4 regions of the Ectopseudomonas khazarica genome follow, and region 2 is predicted to be linked to each of the others. Evidence: predicted binding sites of a transcription regulator. Region 2 holds the regulator's gene; each other region holds the start of a gene.
What was found. The regulator sigma-54, encoded in region 2, starts transcription at its own class of promoters, with help from an activator protein. The targets are predictions, from matches to a motif close to ANTGGCATNNANNTTGCTNT.
Positions count from the first base shown of each region.

Region 1: a site for sigma-54 is predicted at 2,124-2,143, ahead of glnK (P-II family nitrogen regulator). Genes of this name have one in related genera too.
Region 3: a site for sigma-54 is predicted at 1,834-1,853, ahead of glnA (glutamate--ammonia ligase). Genes of this name have one in related genera too.
Region 4: a site for sigma-54 is predicted at 2,348-2,367, ahead of flgB (flagellar basal body rod protein FlgB). Genes of this name have one in related genera too.

Region 1 covers NZ_CP068551.1:254,863-259,073, forward strand. Annotated here, with positions in the region: gene JLK41_RS01180 (methyl-accepting chemotaxis protein) at 1-99, shown strand, start outside; gene JLK41_RS01185 (YifB family Mg chelatase-like AAA ATPase) at 107-1,600, opposite strand; gene JLK41_RS01190 (accessory factor UbiK family protein) at 1,671-1,931, opposite strand; gene glnK (P-II family nitrogen regulator) at 2,341-2,679, shown strand; gene JLK41_RS01200 (ammonium transporter) at 3,015-4,211, shown strand, end outside.
Region 2 covers NZ_CP068551.1:1,008,027-1,012,237, reverse strand. Annotated here, with positions in the region: gene lptB (LPS export ABC transporter ATP-binding protein) at 1-545, shown strand, start outside; gene JLK41_RS04570 (RNA polymerase factor sigma-54) at 682-2,175, shown strand; gene hpf (ribosome hibernation-promoting factor, HPF/YfiA family) at 2,274-2,582, shown strand; gene ptsN (PTS IIA-like nitrogen regulatory protein PtsN) at 2,595-3,059, shown strand; gene rapZ (RNase adapter RapZ) at 3,062-3,919, shown strand; gene JLK41_RS04550 (HPr family phosphocarrier protein) at 3,934-4,206, shown strand.
Region 3 covers NZ_CP068551.1:4,798,638-4,802,848, reverse strand. Annotated here, with positions in the region: gene JLK41_RS22615 (DUF4124 domain-containing protein) at 1-139, opposite strand, end outside; gene glnA (glutamate--ammonia ligase) at 333-1,739, opposite strand; gene thiI (tRNA uracil 4-sulfurtransferase ThiI) at 2,069-3,523, shown strand; gene typA (translational GTPase TypA) at 3,650-4,211, shown strand, end outside.
Region 4 covers NZ_CP068551.1:3,431,935-3,436,145, forward strand. Annotated here, with positions in the region: gene flgE (flagellar hook protein FlgE) at 1-713, opposite strand, end outside; gene flgD (flagellar hook assembly protein FlgD) at 750-1,415, opposite strand; gene flgC (flagellar basal body rod protein FlgC) at 1,437-1,880, opposite strand; gene flgB (flagellar basal body rod protein FlgB) at 1,892-2,299, opposite strand; gene cheR (protein-glutamate O-methyltransferase CheR) at 2,575-3,402, opposite strand; gene JLK41_RS16355 (chemotaxis protein CheV) at 3,447-4,211, opposite strand, start outside.

The DNA of each region.
Region 1 (4,211 bases), 750 kb from region 2:
GGCGAGCAGCGCGAAGTGGTCGCCAACCTGGCGGACACCGCGCGCGAGCTGGACCGCCTGGCAGCGCAGCTGCGCCAGGAAGTCGAGCGCTTTCGCTGACCGCCGGCTAGCCGACGCTGGGCCGATACTGCAGCGCTTCGGCCAGGTGGGCACGGCTGATCTGCGGTTCCTGCGCCAGGTCGGCCAGGGTGCGGGCCACCTTCAGCACGCGGTGGGCCGCGCGCAGGGACAGGCCCAGGCGCTCGCAGGCGCTTTCCAGCCACTGGCGGTCCGTTGCCTGCAGCGCGCAGTGCTGGCGCAGGCCTGGCAGGTCGAGAAAGGCGTTGGCCACGCCCTGGCGCTGCAGTTGTCGGTCACGGGCTATGGCCACCTTGGCAGCAGCCTGCGCCGTGCTCTCGCCGTCCTGCGGGGCCACCTCCAGCGCGGTGCTTTCACGGGCGACCGTGAGGTGCAGGTCGATGCGGTCCAGCAGCGGCCCGGAGAGCCTGCCGCGATAGCGCTGAATCTGTTCCGGGGTGCAGCGGCAGCGGTTGCTCGGGTCGCCGAGATAGCCACAGGGGCACGGGTTCATGGCGGCGACGAGCTGGAACCGTGCGGGGAAGCGCACCTTGTCCCGCGCCCGGGCGATGACGATATGGCCACTCTCCAGCGGCTCGCGCAGCACTTCGAGCACCTTCCTGTCGAACTCCGGCAATTCATCGAGGAACAGCACGCCCATGTGCGCCAGGGTGATCTCGCCCGGTTGCGGGCGACTGCCTCCGCCCACCAGCGCCGGCCCGGAAGCGCTGTGGTGCGGGGTGCGGAAGGGGCGCTGCGGCCAGTGCTGCAGCGGCGCATGGCTGGCCACCGAATGGATCGCGGCGACCTGCAACGCTTCGCTTTCGTCCAGCGGGGGCAGCAGCCCGGGTAGGCGGCTGGCCAGCAGGGTCTTGCCGGTACCGGGCGGGCCGCTGAGCAGCAGGTTGTGCGAGCCGGCTGCCGCCACCAGCAGGGCGCGCTTGGCCGCCAGCTGGCCCTGGACCTCCGCCAGGTCCGGGTAGGGCAGGGTCTGCCGCAGCAGGCCCTGCGCCACGTAGGGTTGCAGCGGGGCGCTGCCATTCAGGTGCGCGGCGACCTGCAGCAGGTGCTCGACGGCAATCACCTTGAGGCCCGACGCCAGGCTGGCCTCTTCGGCGTTGGCCTGTGGCACCAGCAGGGTGCGCCCGGCATCGCGCGCGGCCAGCGCCGCAGGCAGCACGCCCTGGACGGGGCGCACGGCGCCGGACAGCGCCAGCTCGCCGAGGCATTCGTAGTCGGCGACGGACGCGCAGGGCACCTGGCCGCTGGCGGCGAGAATGCCCAGCGCGATGGCCAGGTCGAAGCGCCCGCCATCCTTCGGCAGGTCGGCGGGTGCCAGGTTGAGGGTGATGCGCCTGTTCGGGTAGTCGAATGCCGAGTTGAGAATGGCGCTGCGCACGCGGTCCTTGCTTTCCTTGACCGCGGCTTCCGGCAGGCCGACCAGGGTCAGGGCGGGCAGACCATTGGCCAGATGGGCCTCGATGGTCACGGCAGGCGCTTCGACACCGATCTGGGCACGGCTGTGAACGATGGCCAGGGACATGATCTCTCCTTGATCAGGACCCACCTGGCAGGGGCATTGAAAACGACCTGCGTCTTCGCTGCCCGGCGGCTCAATCGGCGGGTGGGTTCAGCTTGGCTTCCAGCTCGGCGACCTTGGCTTCCAGCGCCTCCAGGCGTGCGCGGGTGCGGGCCAGAACCACCATCTGGCTATCGAACTCTTCCCGGCTGACCAGTTCCAGCTTGCTGAAGCCGCTTTGCAGCAGGGCCTTGAACTGCGCTTCCAGTTCTGCGCGCGGCAGCGGGCTGTCGCCGCTGAACAGGCGCGAGGCGTGGCTACTGAGAGTGTCGAGCAGGGCTTTGGGCGGCAGCATGGTCAGGTTCCGGGTGCAGTTGGCCGGCAGTGTACCACGCAGGTGCTGGCAGGGCGTTTGGCGAGCGGCTGCACGATTTGAGAGCGCCGCCAGGCGCGTCTCTGCACCAATTTTGTGCGTCCGCTTCCGCCTGGGTCATGGCTCGTGGCCCCAAGGTGACGGTAAGGCCCTGAAAGATGGCGATTTTATGGAGATGGCAAGCTTTCTGCTTAGACCCCAGCGACGCATGCACCGATGCAGTACCGGTGTGTCGGACGAAGCGGGGGAGTGTTTCGTCGGGAGCGGTTGGTGGGTATCGACCACGCCAGGCTGGGGCGGTCGGTGCATTACAAAAGCCAGACACTGCGCTTAGACTTGAACCGGGTTCGTAATTCCTGGGGCAAGTCCACCTTACACGGGAGAGAGTTTCATGAAGCTAGTCACTGCCATCATCAAGCCGTTCAAGCTCGACGACGTGCGCGAGTCGCTGTCGGAGATCGGCGTGCAGGGCATTACCGTCACCGAGGTCAAGGGCTTCGGCCGCCAGAAAGGCCATACCGAGCTGTATCGCGGTGCCGAGTACGTGGTCGACTTCCTGCCCAAGGTGAAGATCGACGTGGCCATCGCTGACGACCAGCTGGACCGCGTGATCGAAGCCATTACCAAGGCGGCCAACACCGGCAAGATCGGTGACGGCAAGATTTTCGTAGTCAACCTGGAACAGGCGATTCGCATCCGTACCGGCGAAACCGATACCGACGCGATCTAAACCGCCTCCGAACCCCACGCCCCAGGAGTGAAACCCATGACTCTGCGAACTTTCGCAGGGCTAGGAGCCCTTTTGTCCTCGAATTCTGCTCTTGCGCCGATTTCGAGGGCGAATGCCGGAGCTGGCGAGGTCCTCGCCGCTCTGCCGTGCCAGACCCTCTCGGGTCTTGCGCGCTGCCTAGTGATGGGAATGCCTGATCGCCTTGCGGTGCAAGGGGGCCCGGTCATCCAGGGCAAGCGTGACAAAGACTTGTAAAGCATACGGAACGCGTCCGGCGCCAACCTGGACGTTCTAACCGAACAGCGCACAACGAAAGCGCCGGCAAGAGGTGAAACATGGATAACACAGCATTGACTGCATTGCAGTACGGCTTCGATACCTTCTACTTTCTGATCTGTGGTGCCCTGGTGATGTGGATGGCGGCTGGTTTCGCCATGCTCGAATCCGGCCTGGTCCGCGCCAAGAACACCACCGAGATCCTGACCAAGAACGTCGCCCTGTACGCCGTTGCCAGCGTCATGTACCTGGTGATCGGTTACCACATCATGTACTCCAGCCCGGAAGGCGGCATCTTCCCGAGCCTGGGCTTCCTGATCGGTGACGAGAACACCGCCGAAGCCGTTCTCGCGGGTGGCGACGACGCGCCGTACTACTCGGCCCGTTCGGACTTCTTCTTCCAGGTGGTGTTCGCCGCGACCTGCATGTCGATCGTCTCCGGTGCCGTTGCCGAGCGCATGAAGCTGTGGGCCTTCCTGGCCTTCGCCGTGGTCATGACCGGCTTCATCTACCCGGTACAGGGCTTCTGGAAATGGGGCTCGGGCTTCCTCAACGAAGCCGGCTTCCTGGACTTCGCTGGTTCCGGTGTCGTGCACATGGCCGGTGCTGCCGCTGCTCTGGCTGGCGTGCTGCTGCTGGGTGCTCGCAAGGGCAAGTACGGCGCCAATGGCCAGGTCAACGCCATTCCGGGCTGCAACCTGCCGCTGGCGACCCTGGGTACCTTCATCCTGTGGATGGGCTGGTTCGGCTTCAACGGCGGCTCGCAGCTGAAGATGAGCACCATCGAAGACGCCAACGCCGTTGCCCAGGTGTTCACCAACACCAACATGGCCGCCGCCGGTGGTCTGATCGCCGCACTGATCGTCGCCCGCATCCTGTTCGGCAAGGCCGACCTGACCATGGCGCTGAACGGTGCCCTGGCTGGCCTGGTTGCCATCACCGCTGAACCGCTGACCCCGAGCGCCCTGCAGGCCACCCTGATCGGCGGCGTCGGTGGCGTGCTGGTGGTGTTCTCCATCCTCGGCCTGGACAAGATCAAGATCGACGATCCGGTCGGTGCCATCTCCGTGCACGGCGTGGTCGGCATCTGGGGCCTGCTGGCCGTCTGCCTGACCAACAGCGACGCTTCCCTGGGCGCGCAGCTGCTGGGTATCGCCAGCATCTTCGCCTGGGTGTTCATCGCCAGCCTGATCGTCTGGGGCGTCATCAAGGCGGTGATCGGCCTGCGCGTCAGCGAAGAAGAAGAGTACGAGGGT
Region 2 (4,211 bases):
TGATCGACGACGTCGACGTCAGCCATCAACCCATGCACGGCCGTGCTCGCGCCGGCATCGGCTACCTGCCGCAGGAAGCCTCGATCTTCCGCAAGCTCTCGGTAGCCGACAACATCATGGCTATCCTCGAGACCCGCAAGGATCTCGACCGCGCTGGACGTCAGGCCGAACTGGAAAGCCTGCTGCAGGAATTCCACATCCATCACATCGCCGACAGCCTGGGCATGAGCCTGTCCGGTGGCGAACGGCGTCGCGTGGAGATCGCCCGAGCCCTGGCCACCAACCCGAAGTTCATCCTGCTCGACGAACCCTTTGCCGGCGTCGACCCGATCTCGGTAGGTGACATCAAGCAGATCATCCATCACCTCAAGGCCAAGGGCATCGGCATCCTGATCACCGATCACAATGTGCGCGAGACCCTGGACATCTGCGAGACCGCCTACATCGTCAACGACGGCCAGCTGATCGCCGAAGGCAACGCCGAGACCATCCTCGCCAACCAGACGGTGAAAGAGGTGTATCTGGGCCACGAGTTCCGCCTGTAGGGCGCAGGCTATTTCGCTACAGAAATATTGCACCCCCTAGGCAAGAACGAGAAATTCAGGCATATAATTTGCTTCCTGGCGGCGCTTCGGCGCCCTGATGTGGAAGGCGTAACTCGCCAGTAAATTAAGGTCTGCAATGAAACCATCGCTAGTCCTCAAGATGGGCCAGCAGCTGACGATGACACCGCAGCTGCAACAGGCTATCCGCCTCCTCCAACTGTCGACCCTGGACCTGCAACAGGAAATCCAGGAGGCACTGGAATCCAACCCCATGCTCGAGCGCCAGGAAGACGGCGACGACTTCGACAACAGCGACCCCATGGCCGACGGCGCGGAAAGCGCCGCCCCCACCCCCAGCAAGGAAGACAGCTACCAGGAATCCACCCCGACGGTGGACAGCCTGGAAGAAGGCGAGTGGGCAGAGCGCATTCCCAATGAACTGCCGGTCGACACGGCCTGGGAAGACGTCTACCAGACCAGCGCCAGCAGCCTGCCGAGCAACGACGATGACGAGTGGGACTTCACCACCCGTACCTCCAGCGGCGAGAGCCTGCAGAGCCACCTGCTCTGGCAGCTGAACCTGGCGCCCATGTCCGACAAGGACCGCCTGATCGCCGCCACCCTGATCGACTGCATCAACAACGACGGCTACCTCGAAGAAACCCTCGAAGAAGTCACCGAGTCCTTCGACCCTGAACTCGACATCGAGCAAGACGAAGTCGAGGTCGTCCTGCATCGCATCCAGCAGTTCGAACCGGCCGGCATTGGCGCGCGCGACCTGCGCGAGTGCCTGCTGCTGCAACTGCGCCAGCTGCCTGCCGGCACGCCATGGCTGAGCGAGACGCAGCGTGTGGTCAGTGACTTCCTCGAAGTGCTCGGCAGCCGCGACTACGCCCAGCTGATGCGGCGCACCAAGCTCAAGGAAGACGAACTGCGCCAGGTCATCGACCTGATCCAGCGCCTCAATCCGCGCCCCGGCTCGCAGATCGAATCCAGCGAGCCGGAATACGTGGTACCGGACGTGATCGTGCGCAAGCACAATGATCGCTGGCTGGTGGAGCTCAACCAGGAAGCCATGCCACGCCTGCGCGTCAACGCGCAGTACGCGGGCTTCGTCAAGCGAGCCGACTCCAGCGCCGACAACACCTTCATGCGCAACCAGTTGCAGGAAGCGCGCTGGTTCATCAAGAGCCTGCAAAGCCGCAACGAAACGCTGATGAAGGTGGCCACGCAGATCGTCGAGCACCAGCGCGGTTTCCTCGACTACGGCGACGAGGCGATGAAACCGCTGGTCCTGCACGACATCGCCGAAGCGGTCGGCATGCACGAGTCGACCATCTCGCGCGTGACCACGCAGAAGTTCATGCACACCCCGCGTGGCATTTACGAGCTGAAATACTTCTTCTCCAGCCACGTCAGCACCTCCGAAGGGGGCGAATGCTCGTCCACCGCGATCCGCGCAATCATCAAGAAACTGGTCGCGGCAGAAAACGCGAAAAAGCCGTTGAGTGACAGCAAGATCGCTGGTTTACTGGAGGCACAAGGCATCCAAGTCGCCCGTCGGACGGTCGCCAAGTATCGCGAGTCCCTCGGCATAGCGCCCTCCAGTGAGCGCAAGCGACTGATGTAGGCCAGATCGATTGGAGGCCTGGGCCTCCAAGCCAACGTGTTCCGGTGGCGGGTCGCACGAGACCCGTCTCTTACACAAGGCAACAAGGAGAAAGCGGTATGCAAGTCAACATCAGTGGACATCAGCTGGATGTGACCGACGCCCTGCGTGACTATATCGGCGAGAAACTGGGCCGACTGGAACGCCACTTCGACAAGATCACCAACGTTCAGGTGACCATGGAGGTCGAGAAACTCAAGCAGAAGATTGAGGCGACTCTGCACGTTGCAGGCGGCGAAGTGGTCGCCAACGCCGAACATCAGGACATGTACGCAGCCATCGACCTGTTGGCCGACAAACTTGACCGTCAACTTATCAAGCACAAGGAAAAGCAGCTCGACCGCCTGCAAGGCGCCACGGCCCGCTGACATTCCCCATCCATGATCCGACTTGAAAACATCCTGACCCCCGGCCGTTCCCTGGTGAACGTGCCGGGCGGCAGCAAGAAACGCGTGCTCGAACAGATCGCCAACCTGGTCGCCCGCGATCTTCCCGACCTGGATGCCCAGGACATTTTCGAAAGCCTGATTGCCCGCGAGAAACTCGGCTCGACCGGTTTCGGCAACGGCATCGCCATTCCTCACTGTCGCCTGGCTGGCTGCAGTGAAGCGATCAGCGCCGTGCTGCATCTGGACACCGCAGTGGACTTCGACGCCATCGACGGCGCCCCGGTCGACTTGCTGTTCGTACTGCTAGTGCCGGAAGCCGCAACCGACGCTCACCTCGAGCTGCTACGCCAGATCGCCAGCATGCTCGACCGCGGCGACGTACGTGAACGTCTGCGCCATGCCTCAAGCGGCGAAGACCTTTACCAAGTGGTCGTGGACACTCAGAACGGTCAATAAGCATGCGCCTGATCATCGTCAGCGGTCGCTCGGGCTCGGGCAAGAGCACCGCCCTCGATGTCCTTGAGGACAACGGCTTCTATTGCATCGACAACCTGCCAGCCGGCCTCCTGCCTGATCTCGCGGAACGCTTTCTGCCGCACAGCGACATGCTCCTGCCACAGGTCGCGGTATCCATCGATGCACGTAACCTGCTGAGCCAGCTCAAGCGTTTTCCCGAACTGCTCGACGAAGTGCGCCAGCGCAACATTCGCTGCGACGTGCTCTATCTCGATGCCGAAGACGACACCCTGCTCAAGCGCTTCTCGGAAACCCGCCGGCGCCACCCGCTGACCAATGACAACCGCTCGCTGGCCGAGGCGATCGCCTACGAAAGCCAGTTGCTGGCTCCGATCACCGATCGCGCCGACCTGAAAATCGACACTACACGCCTGAACCTGTACCAGTTGCGCGACGCCCTCAAGCTCCGCCTGCTGGGCCAGGCACAAACTGGCACGGCATTTCTGGTCGAGTCCTTCGGCTTCAAGCGCGGCATGCCGGTAGACGCCGACCTGGTGTTCGACGCCCGCTGCCTGCCCAATCCCTACTGGAAACCCGAATTACGCGACTACTCCGGCCTCGACCAGCCCGTGATCGACTACCTGGCGGCGCAACCGGAAGTGGAAGAAATGTATCAGGACATTCTCGTCTATCTGGACAAGTGGCTGCCCCGCTTCGCCGCCAGCAACCGGGCCTACGTGACCGTCGCCATCGGCTGCACCGGCGGTCACCACCGTTCGGTCTACCTGGCCAGCCGCCTGAGCCAGGCACTGAAAGAGAAACTGAAGAACGTCCAGGTGCGTCACCGCGACCTCAGCTAAGGAGCCCCGCCGCGATGCCAGCACGCGATATCACCATCATCAACAAGCTCGGCCTGCACGCACGTGCTGCGGCCAAGTTCGTTGGCGTGGCCACGACCTACCCCTGCCAGGTGCGCATTGGCAGAAGCCCGGAGAGCCTGGTCGATGGCAAGAGCATCATGGCCGTGATGATGCTCGCGGCCGGCAAGGGCACCGATGTGCACCTGTCGACCGAAGGCGAACAGGAGCTGCAAGCGATGGAAGCCCTGGTCGGCCTGATCGAGAACTACTTCGAGGAAGGCGAGTAAGGCCG
Region 3 (4,211 bases), 1.6 Mb from region 2:
GGGTGACGCTCTCGCTGGGCGTGCCTTCCGGTGGCTGATTGGTGAACACCGTGTTGCCGTTGGCGTCGGTGTATTTGTAGATCTGCGCGCTGGCCGGCAGGGCCAGGGCGAGCAACAGGCAGGCGAGTAACGGGCGCATGGGCCGATCCTTCCGCGGATGATGCGCTAAGCCTTGCACTGCTGAGGATTCCTGGCAAGCGCAGGGCGTCGTGGCTGTGATGCCCGGCCCTAAATCAGCTGCGCCGCGTCTGCCTCTGAAATGAAAAAAGCCCCGCCTGGCAGGGCCGGGCGGGGCTTTCGAACGCGCCACCCGAAGGCGGCGCGGCACTGGCTTAGACGCTGTAGTACAGGTCGTATTCCAGCGGGTGTACGAAGGTACGTACCTTGATTTCTTCTTCGCTCTTCAGCTCGATGTAGGCATCGATGAAGTCGTCGGAGAACACGCCGCCCTTGGTCAGGAACGCGCGGCCCTTGTCCAGCTCTTCCAGGGCTTCTTTCAGGCTGCCGCAAACCTGCGGGATCAGCTTGCCTTCTTCCGGCGGCAGATCGTAGAGGTTCTTGTCAGCGGCATCGCCCGGGTGGATCTTGTTCTGGATGCCGTCCAGACCGGCCATCAGCAGAGCGGCGAAGGCCAGGTACGGGTTGGCAGCCGGGTCCGGGAAGCGCGCTTCGATGCGGCGGGCTTTCGGGCTGGCGACGTACGGGATACGGATCGAGGCGGAGCGGTTGCGAGCCGAGTAGGCCAGCATGACCGGTGCTTCGAAGCCCGGAACCAGGCGCTTGTAGGAGTTGGTCGACGGGTTGGTGAAGCCGTTCAGGGCCTTACCGTGCTTGATGATGCCGCCGATGAAGTACAGGGCGGTCTCGGACAGACCGGCATAGCCTTCACCGGAGAAGGTGTTCTTGCCGTCCTTGGAGATCGACATGTGCACGTGCATGCCCGAGCCGTTGTCGCCGTACAGCGGCTTCGGCATGAAGGTGGCGGTCTTGCCGTAGGCGTCGGCCACGTTGTGCACGCAGTACTTCAGGGTCTGAACTTCGTCAGCCTTGTTGACCAGGGTGTTGAACTTCACGCCGATTTCGTTCTGACCGGCAGTGGCCACTTCGTGGTGGTGCACTTCGACGACCAGGCCCATCTCTTCCATGGCGTTGCACATGGCGGTACGGATTTCGTGGTCGTGGTCGCACGGCGGAACCGGGAAGTAACCGCCCTTGACGGCCGGGCGGTGACCCTTGTTGCCGCCTTCGACGTCGCCGTCGGTCATCCAGGAACCTTGCTCGGAGTAGATCTTGAACATCGAGCCGGAGATGTCGGACTTGAACTTGACTTCGTCGAAGATGAAGAACTCGGGCTCCGGGCCGACGAATACGGTGTCGCCGATGCCGGTGGACTTCAGGAACTCTTCGGCGCGCTTGGCGATGGAACGCGGGTCGCGGTCATAGCCCTGCATGGTGCTCGGCTCGATGATGTCGCAGACCAGGATCAGGGTCGGTTCTTCGGTGAACGGATCCAGTACGGCGGTCTCGTCGACCGGCATCAGGATCATGTCGGAGGCTTCGATGCCTTTCCAGCCATGGATGGACGAGCCGTCGAACATCTTGCCGTGCTCGAAGAAATCTTCGTCCAGGGCGTCACGGGCCGGCATGGTCACGTGGTGCTGCTTGCCCTTGGTGTCGGTGAAGCGCAGGTCTACCCACTTCACGTCGTGTTCTTTGATCAGTTGAACAGCCTTAGACATGTTGTCCTCCAGGTGGAAAAGGCTCCTATCTATGAGCCTCGAATGTACGGTGAAGCCCGGCGGGATAGTCCGTCAGGGCGACCTGCCTCACAAGGGAGCAAATTGCATGCCAGTGCCCTGTATTGGGCAGAAGCCTGGAAACTCAGGCATGGCGCCGGCTGCGCGGAATTTCCCTGGAGATATTTGCACTGATATGGGGCTGTAAATTATGGCAATGCCCGATTTTGGTGCGCGTAGTGTTCGTTGCAGTATTTTTGGTCAAAGCTTGAGCAATTTCCGCTATAATCCGCGCCCCTGTTTTTTCGTCGCCTCGAGCGGGCGCCTTATCCATGAAACTGATCGTCAAAGTTTTCCCTGAAATCACCATCAAGAGTCGCCCGGTGCGCAAGCAGTTCATCCGCCAGTTGGGGAAGAACATCCGTGCCGTGCTGCGCGACCTCGACCCCGCACTGCGGGTGACCGGTGTGTGGGACAACCTGGAGGTCGAGACCGACCTGGACGATCCGCGCCTGCTCGCCGAGATGACCGAACGCCTGCGCAACACGCCGGGCATCGGTCTGTTCCTCGAAGTCAACGAGTACCCGCTGGGTGACCTCGACGAGATCACCGAGCACTGCAAGCGCCATTACGCCGACCAGTTGCCGGGCAAGATCTTCGCCGTGCGTTGCAAGCGCGGCGGCAAGCATGCGTTCAGCTCCATCGATGTCGAGCGCCATGTCGGCAGCCGACTGCGTCAGGAGTGCGCTGCCGCCGGTATCGACCTGAAGAAGCCGGAAGTCGAAGTGCGCATGGAGATCCGCGACCAGCGCCTGTTCGTGGTGCACCATCGCCACGAAGGCCTGGGCGGCTATCCGCTGGGCTCGCTGGAGCAGACCCTGGTGCTGATGAGTGGCGGCTTCGATTCCACCGTGGCGGCTTATCAGATGATGCGCCGCGGCCTAGTCAGCCACTTCTGCTTCTTCAACCTCGGCGGTCGTGCCCATGAGCTGGGCGTGATGGAGGTTGCGCACTATATCTGGCAGAAGTTCGGCCGCTCGCAGCGCGTGCTGTTCATCAGCGTGCCGTTCGAAGAGGTGGTCGGCGAGATTCTCTCCAAGGTCGACAACAGCCAGATGGGCGTGATCCTCAAGCGCATGATGCTGCGTGCCGCGACCCGCGTGGCCGAGCGCCTGGATATCGAGGCGCTGGTGACCGGCGAGGCGATCAGCCAGGTGTCCAGCCAGACGCTGACCAACCTGGCGGTGATCGACTCGGCCACCGACATGCTGGTGATGCGCCCGCTGATCGCCAGCCACAAGCAGGACATCATCGATACCGCCACGCAGATCGGCACCGCCGAGTTCGCCAAGAACATGCCCGAGTACTGCGGGGTGATCTCGGTCAACCCGACCACCAAGGCGCGTGGTTACCGCGTGGAGAAGGAAGAAGCGCAGTTCGACATGGCCATTCTCGAGCGTGCCCTGGAGCGCGCGACCCAGCTGCCGATCGATCGGGTGATCGACGAGCTGGGCAAGGATGTGCAGGTCGAGACCGTTTCCGAGGCGCTGGCCGGACAGATCGTCATCGACATCCGCCATCCCGATGCCGCCGAAGACGAGCCGCTCGAGGTGCCCGGCGTCGAAGTGCAGGCGCTGCCCTTCTATGCGCTGAACAACAAATTCAAGGAACTGGATGAGAATCGCCAGTACCTGCTGTATTGCGATAAGGGCGTGATGAGTCGCCTGCATGCCCACCACCTGCTGAGCGAGGGGCATGCCAATGTGCGCGTTTATCGTCCGGCATAGAACGCCGGGGCTCAATGGCGGGAGTATCCGCCATCGCCCTCCCGACCTCGGGCGCTGATCCCCTTTTCTTCATATTCGTCGTCCAGGCTGGGCGACACACCGAATCCTCTGATCGAGATACACACAGTGATCGAAAATCTGCGCAACATCGCCATCATCGCCCACGTTGACCATGGCAAAACCACCCTCGTCGACAAACTGCTGCGTCTGTCCGGCACCCTCGACCGCAAAGAAGCGGAAAACGAGCGCGTGATGGACTCCAACGACCAGGAGAAAGAGCGCGGCATCACCATTCTGGCGAAGAACACCGCACTGAAGTGGGGCGACTACAACATCAACATCGTCGACACCCCCGGACACGCCGACTTCGGCGGTGAAGTGGAGCGTGTGATGAGCATGGTCGACTCCGTGCTGCTGGTGGTCGACGCTCAGGACGGCCCGATGCCGCAGACCCGCTTCGTGACCCAGAAGGCGTTCAAGGCCGGTCTGCGTCCGATCGTCGTGGTCAACAAGATCGACCGTCCGGGCGCGCGTCCTGACTGGGTCATCGACCAGATCTTCGACCTGTTCGACAACCTCGGCGCCACCGACGAGCAGCTGGACTTCCCCATCGTCTACGCCTCGGCCCTGAACGGCATCGCTGGTATGGATCACGAGAACATGGACGACAACATGGACGCCCTGTTCC
Region 4 (4,211 bases), 2.4 Mb from region 2:
TGGGTGCTGCTCGGGTCGCGCGGGTTCACACCGTCGATCAGCACGTGCATGACCCAGCCATTGTTGGCCGGCGCCTCGTTCTTGACGAAGTACTGGCTCATGACGTGGGCGTTGCCCTGGGCGTCGTAGATGTTGGTGGAGGTCGACCAGTTGAAGGACTGCGAATCGCTCGGGTCGAAGGTCGGCGCCGCCATGGTCCCGGCGTTGACCGGACGCACGGCGTTGGAGTTCAGGTTGATCGTCTGGGTGACCGAGGTGGTCGCCTTCGGCTCCTGCTGCCCGGCGTTGACGCGCAGGTCGGTGCGCACCGGCAGGATGTTGCCGTTCTCGTCCGCGCCATAGCCCTGCAGGCGGTAACCGAAGTTGTTGACGATGTAGCCGTCACGGTCCGTACCGAAGTATCCCGCACGGGTATAGCTGATGTCGCCGTTGTTGCTGGTGACGAAGAAGCCGTTACCGCTGATGGCCATGTCCAGCGCGTTCTGCGTGTAGTTGATGTTGCCCTGGTTGAACAACTGCGCCACGTCGGCCAGCAGCACACCGCTGCCCTGCGGGTTCTTGCCGGTGCCGAGCACCGACGAGGCGTAGAGATCGGCGAACTCCGCGCGAGACTGCTTGAAACCCGCGGTGCCGGCGTTGGCGATGTTGTTGCCCGTGACGTTGAGGTCGCTGGTTGCCGCCCGCAGACCGCTGAGACCGATATTGAAAGACATGGAAGACTCCTTTGCCGGAACTGCCGGCGGCAATAATTACTGGCCGATGACCTGCACTTGCGAAAGCGGAACGCTGCCCAGACCGGCCAGATTCAACATCAGCTCGCCACCGCCCAAGGTGACGCTGTCAACGTTGGCCGGCAGCATGGTGTAAAGCCCTTTGGTCTCGTCGCCATAAGTAGCCTGAGCCTCGAACTTGTAGGTACCTGGCGGCATCGTTTCGCCGTCGGCATTCTTCCCATCCCAGATAAAGCTGACGTTGCCGGCAGCCTGCTCGCCGAGGTTGACGCGTGACACCAGTGAACCGGCGTTGTCGTAGACGTTGACGTAGACGTTGCTGCTGCTGACCGGCAGAACGGTGGTCGCCTTGAAGCTCTCGCTGGTATCGACGACCGCCTTCTCGCTGGGGACGATCACCTTGCGCCCGACCAGCGAGGAGGCCTGCAGCGCCTGCGACGACTGGTAGCCGGAGAGCAGCGACTCCATGCTGGTGTTGAGCTTCTCGATACCTTCCACCTGGCTGAACTGCGCCAGCTGGGCGATGAACTCGCCGTTGCCCTGCGGCTCCAGCGGGTTCTGGTTGTTCAACTGGGCCACCAGCAGGTTGAGGAACTCGTTCTTGCCGAGCTCCTTGTTCTGCGTGGTGTCCTGCTTGATCTGATACTGGTCGAGTACCGAACTCGTGCCGCTTACTGTGCTCATCCCTAGTCCCCTTCAAATACGTTACTGACCGAGGGTCAGCACACGCTGCAGCATCTGCTTGGCGGTATTCATCATTTCCACGTTGGTCTGGAAGGCGCGACTGGCGGAAATCATGTCAGCCATCTCCTCGACCACATTGACGTTCGGGTAGTAGACGTAACCATCGGCATTGGCCATCGGATGGTCCGGCTCGTAACGCGGCATCAGGCTGCTCTGGTCCTCGATCACACCGAGCACCTGAACACCACGGCCAGCGTCGTCCTGTTCGGCGAACAGCGAGCCGCGATCCCCGTCCTGCGCCTGCTGGAACACCGTGGCGAATACCGGATGGCGGGCCCGATAGGTCTGATCGATGCTCGAGGAGACGGTCTCGGCGTTGGCGATGTTGCTGGAAATGGTGTTCAGGCGAGTGCTCTGGGCGCTCATACCGGTTCCGGCGATATTGAAGACACTGGCAAGAGACATGGTCGCGCTCCTTATTCGCCGCGCAGGGCCGCGGTCAGCCCTTTGAACTTGCTGTTGAGGAAGGTGAAGCTGGCCTGAAACTGCACCGAGTTTTCCGCGTAGTTCGATTGCTCGATCTGCAGGTCGACGGTGTTCTGGTCCAGAGAGGCATGGAACGGCGTGCGGTAAGGCGGCTCGGCCTCGCCGGTGGCCACGCCGTCAGCCGCGATATGACGGCCATCGGTGCGCGCCAGGCTGACATTGCCGCGCTGCTGCTTGGCATTCTGCTCGGCGAGCACGCTGGCGAAGTCCAGGTCGCGCGCCTTGTAGTTCGGCGTGTCGGCGTTGGCGATGTTGTTGGACAGCACCTCGGCGCGCTGAGCGCGGAACGCGAGCGCCTGTTCGTGGATACCGAGTGCCTTGCCGAAATTGATGCTCATGCTCTGAACCTTTGCCACTGGGGCGATCTGGTTACCGTTGCGAGCTATTCAGCAAAGCTTGTGCCAACTTGCTTAACCCTTGTAAATCAATGAGTTATTCAAATATCAGGGAAAGGAAAGCGGCAAAGCGGCAAAGCTTTACCGCCTACGGGCAACCAGGCGGCAATGCCATGCGGGCATGCGTTGCCGCTGCACATTGCCGCTGCGCGGGTGCCGAAAACGCCAACGGGAGGCACATGGCCTCCCGTTGCTGACATACCCGACCGGCGTCGCGGCTACTTGGCCTTGTAGATGATCCCCGGGCTGCACTGCACCATCTGGTACTTGTCCGGCAGGCCGTTGAGCGCCTCGGACGCCCCGAGGAACAGGTAGCCACCGGGCTTCAGGGTCGCATGGATGCGCGTGAGGATGTCCTTCTTCACCTCCGCCGAGAAGTAGATCAGCACGTTGCGGCAGAACACGATGTCGAACTTGCCCAGCGCGGCGTAGCTGTCCAGCAGGTTGAGCGGACGGAACTCGACCCGGTTCTTGATCGGCGCCTTGACCTGCCAGCGTCCAGGCCCCCTGGGGTCGAAGAAGCGCTGCAGGCGTTCCTGCGACAACCCTCGGCCCATGGCCAGACTGTCGTACTCGCCGGACTTGCAGTTGCTCAGCATCGACGGGGACAGGTCCGTGGCCACGATCTGCACACCGGCCTTGAGTTGCCCCAGGTTGGTCCGCTCGAACTCGTCGATGGACATCGACAGCGAATACGGCTCCTGGCCGGACGAACAGGCCGCCGACCAGATGCGCAGCCGCTGCGACGGGTAGGCCTTGATCAGCTCAGGCAGTACCCGGCTCTTGAGCACCTCGAACGGATAGGTGTCACGAAACCACAGGGTTTCGTTGGTGGTCATGGCATCGACCACCTGCTCACGCAATCCGCCCCGGGGCTGGCTCTGCATGCGCTGCACCAGTTCACCCAGGGTCTTGATGCCGTTCTGTTCCATCAGCTTGTTCAGACGGCTGGAGACCAGGTACTGCTTGTTGCTGCCAAGCAGGATACCGCAGGCCTTTTCCAGGAAAGTCCGGAACTGCTCGAAATCCAAATTACCCGAAGACACTAATGCAGCCTCACCAACCATAATGTTTGCCAAGAGACGTTCTCTTAGCCCTCATCCGACACACGAATGCGATCGACCACGCGCGCCGCCAGATCATCCGGCTTGAACTTGGCGAGGAAATCGTCAGCGCCGACCTTCTTCACCATTGCCTGATTGAACACGCCCGAGAGCGAAGTATGCAGGAGGATATGCAACTTCTGCATGCGCGGGTCGCTGCGAATCTCCGTGGTCAGTGTATAGCCGTCCATTTCCGGCATCTCGATATCGGAAATCAGCATCAGCAGTTCCTTATCGGGATTGCGGCCTTCGTCCACCATTTTCTTGAGGTAGTCGAGTGCCTCACGGCCATCGTTCAGCGCAGTGACCTCGACACCCACGGTCTGCAGGCAGCGGGAAACCTGCTTGCGCGCCACGGAGGAGTCATCGACGATCAGGACGTGCTTGGTCACCGCCTGGCTCTGCACCTGTTCGTCGATGACGCCCGCGGAAATCGCTTCCGACGTGGGCGCGACCTCGGCGAGGATCTTCTCGACGTCGATGATTTCCACCAACTGCTGATCCATCCGCGTGACCGCCGTCAGGTAATGGTCGCGGCCAGTGCCCTTGGGTGGTGGATGGATCTCTTCCCAGTTCATGTTGACGATGCGCTCGACCGAACGCACCAGAAAGCCCTGAACCTTGGTGTTGTACTCGGTGATGATCACGAAACTGGTTTTCAGATCACTCAGCGGCGCCCGGCCGGTGGCGATCGACAGATCGAGAATCGGGATGGTGCCGCCACGAATGTTGGCCACCCCGCGCACCACCGG